Regions from separate parts of the Bacillus sp. OTU2372 genome, predicted to be linked through region 2. Evidence: riboswitches for the same ligand, from Rfam matches in the RefSeq annotation. Region 2 holds a riboswitch; each other region holds the start of a gene.
What was found. A riboswitch is a leader RNA that binds a small molecule or an ion and turns the genes downstream of it on or off. The one in region 2 is predicted to bind thiamine pyrophosphate.
Positions count from the first base shown of each region.

Region 1 (5,985 bases), on a different contig from region 2:
AAAGACGGTTACTCCTATGTAACTAATAAAGAAGAAATGTTAAAAAGCAATAATTCTCGGATGTTAGGATTATTTGCTCAAGGCGGAATGCCAAAAATGCTTGATCGTGAAACCTCCATGCCTTCATTACAAGACATGACCGAAACCGCCTTAAATAAATTAAGCCAAAATAAAAATGGGTTCTTCTTAATGGTAGAAGGAAGCCAAATTGACTGGGCTGGACATGATAACGACATTGTGGCGGCGATGAGTGAAATGGAAGACTTTGAGAAGGCCTTTAAAGCGGCCATTGAATTTGCGAAAAAAGATAAGCATACTCTAGTTGTCGCAACAGCCGACCATTCAACCGGCGGATACTCGATTGGTGCTAGAGGTGATTATAACTGGTTTGGAGCTCCGATTGCAGCAGCAGAACGTACACCTGACTTTATGGCAGAACAAATTTCCAAAGGGGCAGATGTTGAACAAACACTAAAAAACTATGTTAATTTACAATTAACATCTCAAGAAATTGATTCTGTAAAAAAGGCTGCAGCATCTAAGAACGTTACCACTATTGATAATGCGATTGAGACTATTTTTGACAATCGTTCCGTGACAGGCTGGACAACTGGCGGACATACGGGTGAAGACGTCAACGTATACGCATATGGCCCTGGCAGCAACCTGTTTGCTGGAAATATTGATAATACGGACCAAGCGAAACATATCTTTGATATTTTAAAAAATGGCAAGTAATCTTGATAAAAAAATACCTATTTTTCCCGTTGGGCTTTGGTGTTCAACGGGAACTTTTTTGAAACCTACTATCTTATCTGAAAGGTGACCATCCTATGAAAATATTGACACCATTCATACTTGTTTTACCTCTTTTCTTGTTTGGCTGTAATGCCGTTCAAAATATAGAACCTACTGCAAAAGCAACTGAAAAACAAGAACATGTATCTGACAACCAGAAAGATAATTCAAATAATGAAAATAGTAGGGCTAAAACTTTATCTGATATATATGTCCCTAATCCACAAGTATCCGATGATACCAACCTCCTTCAAGTAGGGCAAACGATAAAAGATAGTAAAGGGACAATAAACTTAAAAGAGATTGCCGCACAAAATAAAAGTTATGCTATTGGACCGATTGAAATGAGAATCAAGAATGTCAAACTGATTCACAATATGCCGACCTATTCGTTAATGGATTACTTTCATTATTACACAGATGACTATGAAGAATTTGATTTTATTAAGGTGGAAGTGGAGCTAGTCAATAAATCAGATCAAACAGTACATTTTGGACCAGTTGCTCATCTAACTACAAGTAATAGTGAGACAAGAACTTTCAAGGATGACTTTTATATAGAGTATTTAGGCGGTGAAATAGAGCCTGAGGGTTCAAAGCAAGGAGCACTTGGGTTTATTATTGAAAAATCAACCCCTGAAGTCCAATGGCTAGAAATTCAAACGAGTGATGTGCTTGATCAAAACCATAAAGAATTAGGTAAGTCGCAAAACATAAAAATTGAATTTAATTAAGATTTAATTTAGAAAATTATTTGACATTTCTAACACTGGTGTTAATATTAAACATGAAGGTAATTATTATAAATTAATATGAAATTAATCCGCTAGAGGTGCCTTTTTAAAGGGCTGAGATTGAAGTGCTACTTCGGGACTCTATGAACCTGATCTGGGTAATACCAGCGTAGGGAAGTGGAAAACGGGCTATTTGAGTGCGCATGCATTTCATTTCAAATAATCAAACCACTTTCTTACATAGGAAAGTGGTTTTTTTGTTTTTCACTTATTTCAATAAGCGGTAGCTTCTTAAGGGGTGACGCGAATTTTAACAAATGCGAAAGAGTTACATATTATTTCGAACGGTAAGATGCCCATCGAGCAGTTACAGGAGATTTTGATCGATATCCACCCATATGTAACGTCGATTCACTTACGAGAAAAGCAAAAAACAGCAAGGGAACTTTTTCAAGCGATTGATCTGCTTTCTAAAGATATCCCCTTATCAAAACTGATCATTAATGACCGGGTGGATGTTGCTTTTACTACAAGGGTGGCAGGGGTTCAATTAGCCTTTCATAGTTTAGCGCCAGCGATAGTAAAAAGAGTTTTTCCGCAGTTAAGGGTAGGAAGTTCCATTCACTCCATATCAGATGGAGAAAAAGCCCTACGGGATGGTGCTGATTACGTGCTATTCGGTCACGTCTACCCTTCCCAATCTAAACCAGGTAAGACACCGAAAGGGATTGAGGAATTATCAAGGGTTACCAAGTTGGATATTCCGGTCATTGCGATTGGCGGGATTACACCCGAAAATACGAAACCAGTTATCCACGCTGGGGCAAGCGGCATTGCAGTGATGTCAGGAGTCTTAGATTCTCATGATCCTTTATCAGCAGTAAAATCGTATGTTAACGCATTAAAAGATGGAGATGGAAAAAGTGAAAAATTCATATGATGTTGCGATTATTGGCGGCGGAATAAACGGAAGTTCGATTGCCTACCAACTATCAAAGATGGGAAAAAAAGTGGTTGTCATTGAGAAGAACCATTTGGCCTGTGAAGCTTCCAGTGCAGCTGCCGGAATGCTGGCCGCACAAGCAGAGATTGAAGAGGATGGTCCCTTTTTTCAGCTAGCACTAAAAAGTCAGGCCATGTTTCCTGCCCTCTCAAATGAGTTATTAGACCTAACCGGGATTGATATTGAGTTTATCCAAAATGGGATGATTAAGATTGCCGAAACAGTAGAAATTGCAGCTGACGTTCAACAACAGGCAGCCTTCCAACGAAAGTGGGATACAGAAATAGAATGGCTTGATTCTCATAGTCTGCGAGAATTGGAACCCTCCCTTTCCCCTAGTGTGGCCGGCGGGATATATCTTCCTAACGACGGGCATGTCCAACCGGAAAAATTATCGCTAGCATTTGCAAAGGGAGCTGAACAATTCGGGGCGACAATCCTTGAAAATACCGAAGCCCTTTCATTTATCTATGAACAAGAAAGAGTCATCGGGGTTAAAACCACCTTAGGAAACTTCCATTGTAACCAGGTTGTCCTTGCAACCGGCGCATGGGCTTCAAGGCTCATGGCTGAAACAGGAATTGATATGACTGTTTATCCGGTCAAAGGTGAATGTTTTTCAGTAAAGACGGATTCTCCCATCATCAACAGGACTATTTTTTCAGATAAACGCTGCTATTTAGTTCCAAAACGCAATGGTGAAATCTATATTGGGGCTACCCAAGTTGATCATTCATTTGATAAAAATGTAACACCTGGCGGAATTGCAAGTCTGATAGAAAGAGCGGTTCAACTTGTGCCTCAGATTTTGGATGCCCCATGGGAGCGAGTATGGGCAGGTGTTAGACCGCAAACAGGGGATGGCCTCCCCTACATTGGTGAACATCCATTTTGGAAAGGTTTGTTCATTGCAGCCGGACATTACCGGAACGGAATTTTATTAAGCCCTGTTACAGGTACGCTTGTAGCTGATTTATTGGAAGGCAGACCGGATGAACAACTTCTCTCTGCTTTCCGGGTTGATAGAATTCAAGAAATGGTGCATTAGGGGGATACTGATGACAGTCTTATTAAATGGCGAATCTATACAATTACCTGAACAGATTATATCTGTTTCAGATTTACTAGCACATTATGAAATCCATGATAAAGTCGTTGTGGTCGAAGTCAATGGAGAGATTTTAAACCGTTTGGAACACCAAAGTACTAGATTATCAGATAAAGATCGAATTGAAATAGTCCATTTTGTAGGAGGCGGTTGACATGTTGAAAATAGGTTCATTATCATTTAATTCACGTTTATTGCTTGGAACTGGAAAGTACCCTAGCTATGAAACCCAAAAGGAAGCTGTAGAAGTTTCACAAGCGGAAATTTTAACATTTGCTGTACGAAGAATGAATATCTTTGAACCAAGTCAGCCTAACTTTTTGGAACAGCTAGACACCAATAAATATACGTTGCTTCCTAATACAGCTGGGGCAAAAACCGCCGCAGAAGCGGTGCGGATTGCTAAACTAGCAAAGGCATCAGGTCTTTGCGATATGATTAAAGTCGAAGTGATTGGCTGTGATAAAACATTACTTCCTGATCCAATCGAAACCCTTAAGGCAACGGAAGAGTTAGTAAAGGAAGGATTTATTGTCCTGCCTTATACTTCTGATGATGTAGTCTTAGCAAGAAAACTCCAAGAAGCAGGGTGTCATGCTGTTATGCCAGGAGCCTCACCAATCGGATCTGGCCAGGGTATTATTAATCCGGTAAACCTTAGTTTTATTATTGAACAAGCAGTGGTCCCCGTGATTGTTGATGCTGGTGTGGGCTCACCTGCCGATGCGGCTTTAGCAATGGAATTAGGGGCGGATGGTGTTTTATTAAATACAGCTGTTTCTGCAGCAAATGATCCGGTTAAAATGGCCAAAGCGATGAGTTTAGCGATTGAAGCTGGACGTTTAGGATATGAAGCTGGCCGAATCGAGAAAAAGAGGTATGCTACGGCAAGCAGTCCAAAGGAAGGAATGAGTATCGGGTGAATAATCGGTACTCACGGCAGGAATTATTTCCACCTATCGGAAAAGCTGGGCAGGAAAAAATATTAGCTAAACATGTTCTCATCATTGGAGCTGGTGCACTTGGCTCAGCAAATGCCGAAGCACTTGTCCGTGCCGGGGTTGGTAAGTTAACCATTGTGGATCGTGACTATGTGGAGTGGTCAAATTTACAACGGCAGCAGCTGTATACAGAAGAAGATGCTGAAAAAAGGCTGCCCAAAGTGATTGCAGCTAAAAACCGCTTAACAGCTATTAACTCTTTTGTAACCATAGAGGCATTGATTGCGGATGCCTCGGTTTTAGAGCTAGAAGAATGGGCGCAAAAAGTAGACCTCATCATTGACGCAACAGATAATTTTGAAACAAGAATGATGATTAATGATGTTTCCCAAAAGTATAAAGTTCCTTGGATTTACGGTGCTTGCGTTGGAAGTTATGGAATCTCGTACACCATTATTCCTGAAAAAACACCTTGTTTCTCTTGTTTACTAGAAACAGTTCCCCTAGGAGGATTAACCTGTGATACAGCTGGAATTATTAGTCCAGCAGTGACCATGGTGGTATCCTATCAAATCAGTGAAGCCTTAAAAATTTTGGTTGGTGACTTAGATTCATTACGAAACAAATTAGTTTCTTGTGATTTATGGAAAAACCAGTTTAGTGCAATTAAAGTAGACCAATTGAAAAAAGAGGATTGTCCCAGTTGCGGGGAAAAGCCCTCGTACCCCTATTTGTCTTATGAAAACCAAACAAAGACAGCGGTACTGTGTGGAAGAGACTCTGTTCAGATACGCCCTTCTTTTCCAATTGTCCGGGATTTAGTGGCATTAGAAAAAGTTTTAGAGAATCAAGGGAGAACCGTACAGCGAAATCCTTACCTTTTATCTTTCAGTCTAGATCCTTACAGACTAGTCGTTTTTAAAGACGGAAGGGTTTTAGTACACGGAACGAAGAATTTATCTGAAGCAAAAGCGTTATACCATCGATATTTAGGATAGAAAATACGAAAAATAATAAGAGGTTCCTTCAAGATCTGCCGTTTTAATAAACAGCCTTCTGGAAGGAACCTCTTTCTTTTTAAGGTTATTCAATCTTATTTCTCTTTATGGAGTCGACTACATGAAGAACGTTCAACCAATTGATGTGAAATGATAATTCGTTTGGTGGGTTCTGTACTGCTTTCAATTTTCTCGATTAAGCCCCTTGATGCTTCAAATCCAAGTTTTAAAATGTTGATATCCACCGAAGTTAAAGGCGGCTTTGACATTTCTGAAAGTAAGATATTATTAAAGCTGACAACAGAGATATCTTCTGGAACTTTTATTCCAGATTCATCTAGCTTATTAAGGACTCCTAGTGCCATGAAATCATCCACAACTAACAGCGCAGTTGGACGCTGGT
Region 1 covers NZ_JASATK010000001.1:861,172-867,156, reverse strand. Annotated here, with positions in the region: gene AAHB15_RS04130 (alkaline phosphatase) at 1-738, shown strand, start outside; gene AAHB15_RS04125 (hypothetical protein) at 834-1,532, shown strand; TPP riboswitch at 1,617-1,725, shown strand; gene AAHB15_RS04120 (thiamine phosphate synthase) at 1,831-2,472, shown strand; gene thiO (glycine oxidase ThiO) at 2,456-3,583, shown strand; gene thiS (sulfur carrier protein ThiS) at 3,594-3,797, shown strand; gene AAHB15_RS04105 (thiazole synthase) at 3,799-4,566, shown strand; gene AAHB15_RS04100 (thiazole biosynthesis adenylyltransferase ThiF) at 4,563-5,582, shown strand; gene AAHB15_RS04095 (LacI family DNA-binding transcriptional regulator) at 5,678-5,985, opposite strand, start outside.
Region 1: another riboswitch for thiamine pyrophosphate. It lies ahead of AAHB15_RS04120 (thiamine phosphate synthase); the one in region 2 lies ahead of AAHB15_RS23310 (solute carrier family 23 protein).

Region 2 (5,985 bases):
AAAAACTTTGATTCCACGTTCTCTGACTCCATCAATGATTTCTTTCGTATGTATACTTACCTTATTTTGATGGTTTAAAATGGTGCCATCCATGTCTAGAAATATGGCCTTTGGTTTTAAGTTCACTTATATTCCCCCCAGAAATGTAAAAGAAGTTCATTTAGTAAGTATACACTTTATTGATATTTCCCACTATAATTCCATCTCCTGTCCTCAATTTCACAAGCATTCTTTATTATTGAGGGTCATTTCATGACCAAGCCACCATCTACATTCAGGCATTGTCCAGTAATAAAAGAGGATAAATCAGAAGCGAGAAATAATACACTTCCGGCGATATCCTCTGGCCGAGCCAATCGGCGTAAAGGGGTTAACTGAATAATGGCATCTCTCACCTCTTCCTTTGTCTCCTGGCTTGAGTCTGTTGGATAGGTTAGTCCAGGAGAAACAGCATTCACATTAATACCGAATGTCCCTAGTTCTTGGGCGAGATTTCTGGTGAAACCTAGTAAGGCCATCTTTGCGGTTGTATAGTCATGATAAGGAACAATAGGAAAATCGATTAAATTACTAACCATATTGATGATTCTTCCTGACATTTGATTCTTCATTTGAGGCATAGCCGCCTTGCAAATGTTAAATGCCCCCTGTACGCTTCCTGTCCATTGTTGGTTGTAATCTTCCCAGTCGATTTCCCACGCCGTTTTCCTGGTTTTTGGATTAAAGGTATAATGACTTAGTGCATTATTTACCACTACGTCAATTGCTCCAAGGGAATCGATCATTTGTTCCATCATTTCATTTACCTGATTCCTATTTGTTACGTCAGCCTGAATAGCGGCTGCCTGCCCTCCCAATGACTCTATTTCATTTACCACACTTTCGGCAAGGGCTTGATTCTTCAAATAATTGACCACCACAAATGAACCTTCCGCAGCAAACCTTCTCGCCATCTCTGCGCCAATTCCCCTGCTTGCTCCCGTAATTAATACAATTTTATCCTGCAAATTCAAAGGTAGCCCTCCTTCTATTCAAAATCTGTATCATACCGTTCCACATTTTGCTCTATATTCCTTTCGATATCTGTCATCCTAACAAGATCGAGGAGATTAAACCTGCCATCATGGTGCCACCCTGGTTTTGCCTGGTTCATTTCACCGATCGAACATATTCTATTTACACCGTATGTTCCTAATTGATTGGCGAGTGAAACAAGTCTGATTGGAGAAACAGCCAGACCGCACGATTGTAAATATGGCTGATAAGGCTTAATGGCAGATAGCACACTTTCCACAGATTCGACTGAGTATACATGAACAAACCGATTTAAAGGGGAACCTTCAAATCCAGTTTCTTTGTGAAAAATGACTGTCCAGGATGTGTCTGCATGACTAGAGAAAGCGGCTACGTTTTCATGTTGGACGGATTCCAGCTGATAGCGGCTTCTTACCCGTTGAATGGCCATCGATTCTTCATCCTTAAGCTTTGCTCGTGGTCTTTTTTTATGATAACGTTCTAGTTCCGCTCCCAACATCTGAGCAAATTGCTTTGAACTTATGGACCCTCCCTCTTCCACATAAATTGTTTGGGGAGATAAACAACTTTGTTGGTCGTAGATAGACACATCTTCCGCCATCTTTTTGATGGTGTCATAGTAAAGATCAGGAGTTAATGCTTCTTTTCCGATGTAGGCAAAGCTGATTTTATGTCCGTAACTCAAAAACCTTTTATGTGGAGGAACCTTCCGTCTTAGCTTTTCAACCGTTTCATTTGAACCGTATACAATCACCGCCTCGCAGTGTTCGATGGCCGGCTCTTCTAGTTCAATCGTCCCTCCTTTCCAAGGGAGGATGGCAATGGCTTCAGCCAGTTTTTTATCTACCTCCGCTAAGGACTCCGTAAAGAGAACGGGGAACAGTGGTTCGGCCATGGAGGTTTTCCCTATATTCCCTGACTTGACCAAAAGCCCCATGATGATACTCCATACTTGTACCCCCGGAACATTCCCTGAGAAAACATGGAATATAGTACTTGGTCCAAAGGCTTTGCTCATACCTCCTGATTTTCGAGGGCGAAACTCATCCAACATGGCGGGTTGGTCAAGCTCCTCGTCAAGAAAGCGCAGCAATTCCTTTTTACGAAAGGTCCGTATATACCTTTTTAATTGAAGCCGCACCATTTCTTCATCATAACCAGTAATCATAGGGATCAGATTTTCCGCTAATTTTCGGAGCGGATAGTCAGGATGAAGCCATTTTTGAACGGCCAAGTCTATTTTTTCCACAATATCTGTAATGGATAAAGTGGATAGATATTGGTCCCGATTCCATTGAACTTGTTGAATGATTCCCTTCAATTCTTCTCCTGTGATCACAGGGAATTTTAATACAAACGTCATGTCCTTTCCTGTAACTGTTTTTGAACGAAATTGGTTTAATTCAATCGAATCCGGTACACTGAAAACGTTCAGTTCCTTGATATTATTCACTGCTGATTCACACCACCTGAATTTACTTGCATAAGCTGGTCAACCGCAATGGAACAACCTCTTGCCTCGGAACCCTTTATTCTCCCAAGTAGCACAAATCCATGATCCGTTTTATACCCCATATCTTCAGTTAGAATAGCCAGACAGGAATTCCAATTGGCAAGATCATAGTGTGCAATTACGCCTCTTTCCCCATCCTTAACCGGCTCTAACGTGTCGGTGTTTAGTACAACAGTCTTAACCCATGATGGACTTTTTTTATCATAGATTTCAGAATGATTTAGATAGGTGCTTCGTATGGTTTGATCATAGATTTGAGAACTTAGCTCAGTCATTCCGTACATGTTTATACATTGATTGCGACCAATCCCAAAAAACTCACGAAACTCCGAATATAAATTCTCCATTTCCACTTCACGGGATTGTCCCTTAAAGCCCCCTGTATCAAAAATGCGGCTATCTTTAGCCAGTTTGAACTGAAGTTGTTTTTCTTTTAGATCATCAATGATATGGACAAATGCAAAAGTGGCGCCTATTAGCAGCACAGGCTCCTTTTGTGACTCACACCAACTTAAATCCCTGATCAGCTCGTCTACATTCAGTCCATTATCAGTAAAGAAGAATTTGCTATTTTCAGTGCCGAAAAAGGAAACCGCATTGGTTAAATATCTAGATAAAGATGAATTTTTGTTCAGATCTTCTGCAGGTGAGAGAACAAAAATGGTGATTTTCTCACGATCAGGCAGCACAAAATGCTTAAAAGGTCCCTTCATTGATGCATCCCATACCGCAAGATCCGGGTGATAATTTTTCCCTTTTGCCTCCGGATTTGTGGTACCCGAGGTCATAAAAACGTGTTTCACTTCTTCTATTGGCTCACAAGATAAAGTCAATTCTTTATATCCTTGAATGGGCATGGGAGGGATATCCTCCCATCGTTTGACTGTAAGCGGCGTCCTTTTTTTTGTCTGGCAAAATTTCTTATAGGCCAGATTATGCTGGAACTGGTAACGAAACAATTTTAGCGCCAGCTCATTATAGGAATGTTCCTGTTCTTCGTGATGGGTAAATTTCCCCTCTTCACAACGGTTTATAAATTCAAGAATTTGTTCCGTTAGCATTTTGGAATCATCTCTCATTTTAGAGTCCCTCTTTTCAGTCTATTGGGTATGTTTACAAGCAACAATTGAAGCAGCACCGATGAAAATGCCCCGATTAATATGGTGTTAGAAAGGAATGTACCTAAGATTCCTTTCAGATTAGTGGCATAGTTAGGCAGTGAAATCGCAAGCAGAATAGAAAGCCCCATAATCAAATAGTTTTTTTCTGAATGCTCCGCTCTTGCTAAAATAGAAATACCTGTAGATACAAGCGTCGCTGCAGCAGGTAAAAAGATACCTCCAACAACCGCATCAGGTGTTAAGGCAAGCAAGGCCCCGATCTTTGGAAAAAAACCGAACAACAAGAAAATGGCACCTGCCACCATCACCGGAAATCTTGATCCGACACCCGTCAACCTAAGAAGCCCCACATTTTGTGCATAAGCTGTGGTAGGGAAACCGCCAATAAGCGAGGAGAGGAATGAACCGGCGGATTCACCTGCAAATCCGTTGCGAATTCGTTTGGAATCTATTTCGGTATTTAGCATCGCTCCTGCTGCTTGATAGACACCCATTGCTTCGATAATCGCTACCAAATAGGCCACAAAAAATGTAAGAAACGTGTCCCAATGAAAAGTTAAATTTCCATAGGGAAGCAGCTGTGGAATCCCGAACCACGGTTTACTATCTATCAAAGAAAAATTGGTCTTCCCTAGAATGGCAGCAAGGACATCCCCAATAACGAGAGCAATTAAGAAGGAATATGATTTCCAAATGCCTTTCCCAAAAAGAGATAATAAGATAACAATGATTGAAGTGGGAATCGATAGTAATAATATGGATGGGCTGGCAAACGACTCATCACCAGGTGAACCCCCTAAAAATTCGTACAAGGTAAAGCCAGATAATGATACTCCAACCAGAAAGATGACTGTGCCAGAAATAACAGGTGTAAATATGACTCTCAAACGGCCAATTACCCCGGTAATTGACAATAGAAAAACGATAATTGAACTAAGAAAAATACCGCCACTCGCTGCAGCTAAGCCGTTCGCCTTTCCTGAAGCAATCATAATGGAATCAAAAGCAGCCGATGGGCCTTGAATAATTGGCAATTTTACTAATTTAGTAGCTTGTGTCAAGGTAACGATTCCAGCTGTAATAAATATAGCATTAACGATATTAGCCGACTGTGATAGAGGTAAACCAATCATGGACGCGACAAAAATAGGATCAAGCCATACGTTTGACACACAAATATGCTGTAAAGCATATAAAAAGGTTTTCCATGCAGGGAGTTTCTCCTCCAAACCAATATTCATTTCTTTGTTACTCATACTATTCACTTCTTGTATCTTTTCCATGATGTAATCTCCTTCTCTGTTTATCTATTTATAAAGGACTAATCGACATTCCATCCCTATTTAATAGATTGGGATTTGCAGCGACTCATCTTTGTTTTTCCGGTTTTAGGTGATTCTTTGTTATTTTTCAAAAAGGCTTCCTGCTGTTTTTTTTATAAGAAAAAGCCAGGTCCAATAATGGACCTGGCTCCGCAGCTTATGAAATAAATAGTCTTCCACTTAAGCTACTTTCCTACGCTGGTATGATCCAGATCAGGTCCAAAGGGTTAAAAAACATTTGTTTTTCTCTCAGCCCGTCAAGGGGCACCCCTAGTAGTATTGTATATTTATTAGATTCAGTTAATAATAACTCTTAAATAGATGGAAGTAAAGGTTCAATTTTCCACTTTGTTTAGTATGTTGCTATAAAGATATAGTAATGTTTAATGATCTTGCGTTCGTACTTCCAATACCTTTCCATGTCGATACGTTATTAGTGGACGTTTAATTTTTCACTGTTATATCCAACTGCTTTTTGATCCGATAGCTTACAATGACATAACTTAGACCAAATAACACAAACAGCATAACCCCTAAAATCTCAAAATCCAGTTCAGCCCCTGGGAGGAAGAACGTAAACGCTTCATAAAAGGATACCCCATAGGCTAATGCTACAATAACCCAGCCCATGAAACGAGAAGCGGATTGTCCTAACCGATTGCTGTCTTTAATCAACCGAAAGGCTACGATGGAATCAAAGGTGTCTGTAATCATCATCCCTGCCATAAAAATGATTCCTAATAGAACCGGCAATAAACTAGCCGTATTCCCTGCCGCAATCGCCCACATCGATGTTTGGCTAACCGTTTCCGCTGCCAGTGCAAATAAGCCGCCAATTAGAATCACAAAAAAGGGATTCGTTGTTTCTTTCAACATCTTTGGCAGGAACTTCCCCTTGATTCCCTTGACCTGGAAATCTTCACCAGCTGAGGATTTGGTCCGCAAAAGATTAAAGATATTCAATGTACCAATTGCGAAAAGGGAAACAATAGAG
Region 2 covers NZ_JASATK010000020.1:58,419-64,403, reverse strand. Annotated here, with positions in the region: gene AAHB15_RS23330 (HAD family hydrolase) at 1-126, opposite strand, end outside; gene AAHB15_RS23325 (3-oxoacyl-ACP reductase) at 246-1,013, opposite strand; gene AAHB15_RS23320 (acyl-CoA reductase) at 1,028-2,488, opposite strand; gene AAHB15_RS23315 (LuxE/PaaK family acyltransferase) at 2,485-3,627, opposite strand; gene AAHB15_RS23310 (solute carrier family 23 protein) at 3,624-4,952, opposite strand; TPP riboswitch at 5,165-5,273, opposite strand; gene AAHB15_RS23305 (HoxN/HupN/NixA family nickel/cobalt transporter) at 5,436-5,985, opposite strand, start outside.

Region 3 (5,985 bases), on a different contig from region 2:
AATGGAAAACGTTGTTTTATCTTGTGAAGAGTCGCAGGTTAATTTTCCTTTATGTTTTTCAATAATTTCTTTACAGACAAACAAGCCGAGGCCAGTCCCCAGTTTTTTTGTAGTGAAAAACGGTTCGAAAATGGTTTTATGCAACTCAGTTGGAATGACGGGCCCATTATTTGAAATACTAATTTTTATCGTTGTATTGTCTTCTAATAAACTGTTTATCTCAATCGTCGGATTTGCGACCTCGTGGTGATTCAGAACATCAATGGCATTAAAAATGATATTAATAAAGACCTGCCTGATTTCATCTGCATAGCCATTCAATGTATAGTCGCCGTCTAAATGATTTTGAATTTTAACTTTACCGTCCAAAATACTAGGGTAGAGGAAGTTTAAAACCTCATCAATTAAGTGGTTTAATTTGAAAAATACCTTTTCCTTACCAATAAGCTCTTTTTTCGAAAGTAACAAAAACTGGGAGATACGAAAATTAAGCTGGTCCAATTCACTTGAAATGATATCTAAATATCTCATATTTGGATAATCGGCTTTCAGTAATTGAATAAATCCCTGAACAGATGTAAGTGGGTTTCTAAATTCATGAATAAAGCTTGAAGTCATTTGGCCGAGAAGTGTTAAGCGATCCTGGTGGGTTGAATCAATAAACATCGTCTTTTCTTCAATAATTTTATTCTTCGCTTCAGAGTAATGGGATACGGCAAAATATAAGAATTTATCAAAACAAAAGTTAATATCATTAATAGATTTTTGTAATTCGGACCATGTCAGTCCAGTCTTACTTAAATAGCTATATAAAATTGTCCTCCCGATATTGACATTGTATACAAAATCACCAATGTTAATGTCGGCCATAACCCGTTCCTTTGATATGGCAATGGCGATTTTTTCGATAATCGTTAATAATTCTTCCTTAGATATGGTATGCATCGTTAGAATAACATCTAATAGGGCTTCCCCATTTTCACGTATTTTACCTTTAAAGGGATCACCATGATATATCATGATTGCATTTTCCCATTCTTGTACTAATTGCTTTTTGTTATGAGCAAAAAAGGCGATTAAATCCGTTTGTTCTCCCGTAAACATGTTGTTTCCCCCTATTGGTTTTAACCAAACTGATTACCATGATAATTCGCTGAAGAATGAAAAAATCCTTTATGAAATTTAAGGAAAAAATTTTTATCCAGTGAAATGTTATTAATTATCCATAATTTATAATGTCGTATATAACATTCTCTATAACAAATATCTTGTTTAATTAGTGGTAGAGTAGTATATTTTCTATGGATACAATTGAATACTTCCACAGGGGGAGCTGCTTTCTGGGCGGCTGAGAGTGAACGTTAGCGTTCTGACCCTATGAACCTGTTAGTTAACACTAGCGTAGGGATGTGGTTTGCTTAAATACAAAGCAATTCAGACATTCCAAGTTCTGAATTGCTTTTTTTCTTCCACATTGTTATGGCAACATATAGTCTTTCGGAAGAGATCAAGCGGGTCTATTTATATAGAGGGGGAAATGTTTAGTGAATCAAACAAGAAGTAATACTTTATTTATTGCAGAAGTTGCTGTATTTACTGCACTTGCTTATTTATTAGATTTTGTCGCGGGAATTGTATCTTTAAGAATTTGGCCGCAGGGTGGTTCCATCTCCATTGCGATGGTGCCGATATTCCTGATTGCCTATCGCTGGGGGATAAAGGGTGGACTTTTAACAGGCTTTTTATTAGGTTTCCTTCAGTTTATTCTAGGGTTTTCCCAAGTTTATACGATTGTACAAGGGATTATTGATTACTTTATTGCTTTTACAGTTGTTGGTTCCGCAGGAGTTTTTGCACCTGCCATTAAAAAATCAATCAATGAACAGAACAATGGTAAATGGATGGCTTATGTAATTAGTGGGGCATTTTTGGGAAGTGCACTTAGATATTTTTGTCATGTGATTTCTGGGATTGCCTTTTTCGGCGAGTATGCTCCAAAAGGCCAGCCGGTAGCTATCTACTCTCTACTATATAATGGAACCTATATGCTGCCTAATTTCATTATTAGTGCAACCATTACTATTGTACTAATTAGTGCCCTTCCAAAGAAAATGATTTTGCAAAAAAGTCTATAATAAAGGAAAAAAGGAAAGGATTAGTTCTTTTCCTTTTTTTTATATAGATATCGATGACCTTCTGAATATATTTTCGAACTTTTGTCAAATTTATCATGCTTATTAACTCAAAAAAGTGTTAAAATACAATTAGAAAGATAATCATTCTCAATTAACGTAGATAGGGTGATATACATGTTTGGTTCTTTAAAAACAGGAGATAAAGGAAAAATAATTGACCTATCTCATGTTGGTCACCTCGTTCAAAGGCGCTTACTTGATTTAGGAATTACTGAAGGATCTGAAGTCTGTGTAAAATGTGTGATGCCATTTGGCGGCCCAATTATGATCGAATCCTGCGGCCAATGTGTAGGGATTCGCCGAAAAGAAGCCGTTCAGATTGAAGTGGAGAGAATATAATGGAAATCGCTCTAATTGGAAACCCGAATACTGGAAAAACTTCATTGTTTAATAATTTAACAGGTTCCTATGAGTATGTTGGCAACTGGAGCGGTGTAACGGTTGAAAAAAAAGTCGGAGTTTTCAAGAATAATATTGGACAATTAATAGATTTACCGGGAGTATATACTCTTAATCCTTTATCAAAGGATGAGGGGGTTGTAACTTCGTTTTTTTTAACTGAATCAGTTGACCGGTTATTAAATATTTTAGACGCATCACAATTAGAACGTAATTTACATTTAACACTGCAATTACTTGAGTTTGAGAAGCCTGCACTTATAGGTTTAAATATGATTGATGTTGCCAATAAACGCGGCATTCATGTTGATGCTCCGAAGCTGGCCAAAGTTCTAGGCGTTCCGGTTGTGCCTGTCGTGGCTCGGAGTGGAAAAGGGTGTGACAAGCTTGTAGATGTAATCTCTACAAAATCCATCCAGCCTGCCAATAAGCACATAGTCTATTATGGCAAAGAGGTAGAAGAGGCGATTACGGCAATTACCGGTGAAATTAGTGGGAAGACCGGCCACTCTATTCGTTTTCTTGCTATTCAATATTTTGAGGGAAATCAATATGTTCAAAACTATGTAAACAGTATCGCCAATCCTCAAAGAATAAATGATATTGTGAGAAATTTGGAAAACAAGATTCAAGCACGATTGGATGGAAAGTCACTCTCTAATTTTATTTATTTAAAACGAAAAAAAGTCATTGAAAAAATCGTTGCCGAAGTAGCTAGCAAAAGTGACTCAGGTTTACCACTATCTGAAAAAATTGATAGCATTGTAACGAATCGCTTTCTTGGGATGCCAATCTTTTTGCTGCTCATGTATTTCATGTTTATGCTGACATTTGATTGGCTGGGCACGCCTTTATCAAATGTGCTCGATGCCTTTTTAACGGGACCTGTCACGTCCGGGTTTGAGGCGGTCTTAAGTTCTATTCATGCCTCAAATTTTATTCATGACTTAATTATTGAAGGGTTAGTAGCTGGAGTTGGCGGCGTACTTGTGTTTGTACCGCAAATCTTTATCCTGTTCTTCTTTATTTCCTTATTAGAAGACTCTGGTTACATGGCGCGCGTAGCCCTTGTAATGGACCGTATAATGGAATCAGTAGGATTAAATGGCAAAGCTTTTATCCCAATGATGATTGGCTTTGGCTGTAATGTTCCTGGGATTATGGCGGCTAGAACGATTGAAACTCCTCGCGAGAGACTATTAACTATACTATTAACACCATTAATGTCATGCTCAGCCCGGTTACCGGTATACGCCTTATTTGTAGGATCCTTTTTTGCAGGCCATAAGGCATTTGTTGTTCTTAGCCTATACTTGTTGGGAATTGTAGTAGCATTGACGTTAGCCAAAGTATTTTCTAAAACTCTGCTAAAATCTGAAACATCTTTATTTGTTATTGAACTTCCTCCATACCGACTTCCACAGTTTCAATCATTATGGAGAAGTACTTGGGATAAAGGGAAAGGATTTGTTAGAAAGGCGGGAACATTTATTTTTGCCGGTTCCGTCTTTATCTGGCTATTATCTTATGCAGGTCCTAATGGCCTGAAAGTTGATATGGACCATAGCTATTTAGCTGCTGTTGGTAATATAATTGCCCCTATTTTTAATCCGATTGGCTTTGGAACCTGGCAGGCATCTGCTTCCTTAATAACAGGTTTCCTGGCTAAAGAAGCGATCATTTCAACCATGAATATTATTTACTTCGTTCCAAATGATGCAAGCCTGCAAGGGTTGTTGGCTAATTACTATACTCCGCTGGCAGCCTATAGCTATATGGTCTTTATCCTATTGTATATTCCTTGTTTGGCAACGACAGCAACCATTTATAAGGAAACCGGTTCTAAGAAATGGACTGCTTTTTCGATGATTTATGCGTTCGTTATTGCTTATGTATTGTCCTTGGTCATTTACCAAGGAGGAAAATTATTTGGATTGATGTAAAATCTTGAAGGGGTGGACCCAATGATTGCGAGTATAATAATCGGTTTGGCTATTTTTGGATATGCTGCCTGGGCATTAGTGAAATTCATTAGTAAATCCAAAAAGGGAAAATGCGCCGCCTGTGATTTGAAAAATTCATGTTCCAGTCAGTGCGGTATCCCACCACGAAATGCGTAAACGCCCTGGTCAGCGGCGTATGGCCTGGAGTTAGACAAATATAAAAGATAAAGTACTTAAACTGCTAAGTGAAATATAGCAGTTTTTTTTCTTGAAATTTGAATAGTCCTATAAACTTGTGTAAAATTACACTAGAAGAAATTGAAGGAAGGGCTTACTGTGACCAGGGATGAAATTATTATACAGGTTTCTGAGAAGCTTCGGCTGATTAGGACAGAAGCGGGTTATACCCAGGATAAAATGGCTGATATTATCGGTATTTCGAAGAAAACCCTTGTACAAATTGAAAAAGGGAGGGTTCTGGCTGGCTGGTCGACAGTTGTTTCCATTTGTGCCCTTTTTCGAGAAACGGAAACCGTCCAATTTTTATTTGGAAATGAACCCCTAGAGGTATTAGAAACAGTTGCCCTAAACGGAATCGACCTTCGTAAAGCAAAAACCCTTGGCGGACGAGTTTGGTGGAGGGGGATTTCGCAAAAAAACGGCTTTATCCTTCAGCAAAATATATTAAGTAAGCATTTTCGGATTCTAGACGATCAAAACTATCGTATCTTTTCAAGCTTTGATGAAAAGCTTTCTAGACAACGCTTTAAAGAACTGGCAAAAAGTGAATAATAATGCGAAAAAAAGATGAGGCCTCGGCCCATCTTTTTTTCATAGTGATGTTTTTTTTCAAATTTTTACAAAGACTAATAAATAATCGAAGAGTATTCCTGTTAAAAGATTACAGCTAAAGGATGTCCTCATAGTGATTTTTACAGAAAAAGTAATTGTTCTTTTTAAGCGGTTGAGGAAGTGGCATTTGTTTCAAGTGATTTTGTTGTTGATATTGATTCTAGTGTTAGTCTTTTTCGGTCTTCTTTCTTATTTCTCAAAGGATGCAGATATTTCAGGATTAAAGAATGAGCTGCCACAGCCGACTGTTTTTTATGATGTAAGTGGAAAAATCGCCAGTAAGGTATCTGCTAATAAGAATGAAGGGGTTCCAATTAAGGAAGTCCCGAATTCCTTGAAGAATGCCATTATTGCGATTGAAGACCATCGATTTTACCAGCATAATGGAGTTGATTTAATCGGAACTTCACGTGCACTGTTTCGTGACATGAAGGCAGGAGGGATGGTTGAAGGAGGCAGTACGATTACGCAGCAATTAACCAAAAATACGATTCTTACATCAGAAAAGACCCTTAAAAGAAAGTTACAAGAGGTATTTTTAGCCATTGCTGTTGAACGTGAGTATTCTAAACAGGAAATCCTTCAAATGTACGTGA
Region 3 covers NZ_JASATK010000001.1:74,394-80,378, forward strand. Annotated here, with positions in the region: gene AAHB15_RS00405 (histidine kinase N-terminal domain-containing protein) at 1-1,104, opposite strand, end outside; TPP riboswitch at 1,317-1,425, shown strand; gene thiT (energy-coupled thiamine transporter ThiT) at 1,545-2,135, shown strand; gene AAHB15_RS00415 (FeoA family protein) at 2,310-2,534, shown strand; gene feoB (ferrous iron transport protein B) at 2,534-4,537, shown strand; gene AAHB15_RS00425 (FeoB-associated Cys-rich membrane protein) at 4,559-4,714, shown strand; gene AAHB15_RS00430 (helix-turn-helix transcriptional regulator) at 4,874-5,329, shown strand; gene AAHB15_RS00435 (transglycosylase domain-containing protein) at 5,463-5,985, shown strand, end outside.
Region 3: another riboswitch for thiamine pyrophosphate. It lies ahead of thiT (energy-coupled thiamine transporter ThiT); the one in region 2 lies ahead of AAHB15_RS23310 (solute carrier family 23 protein).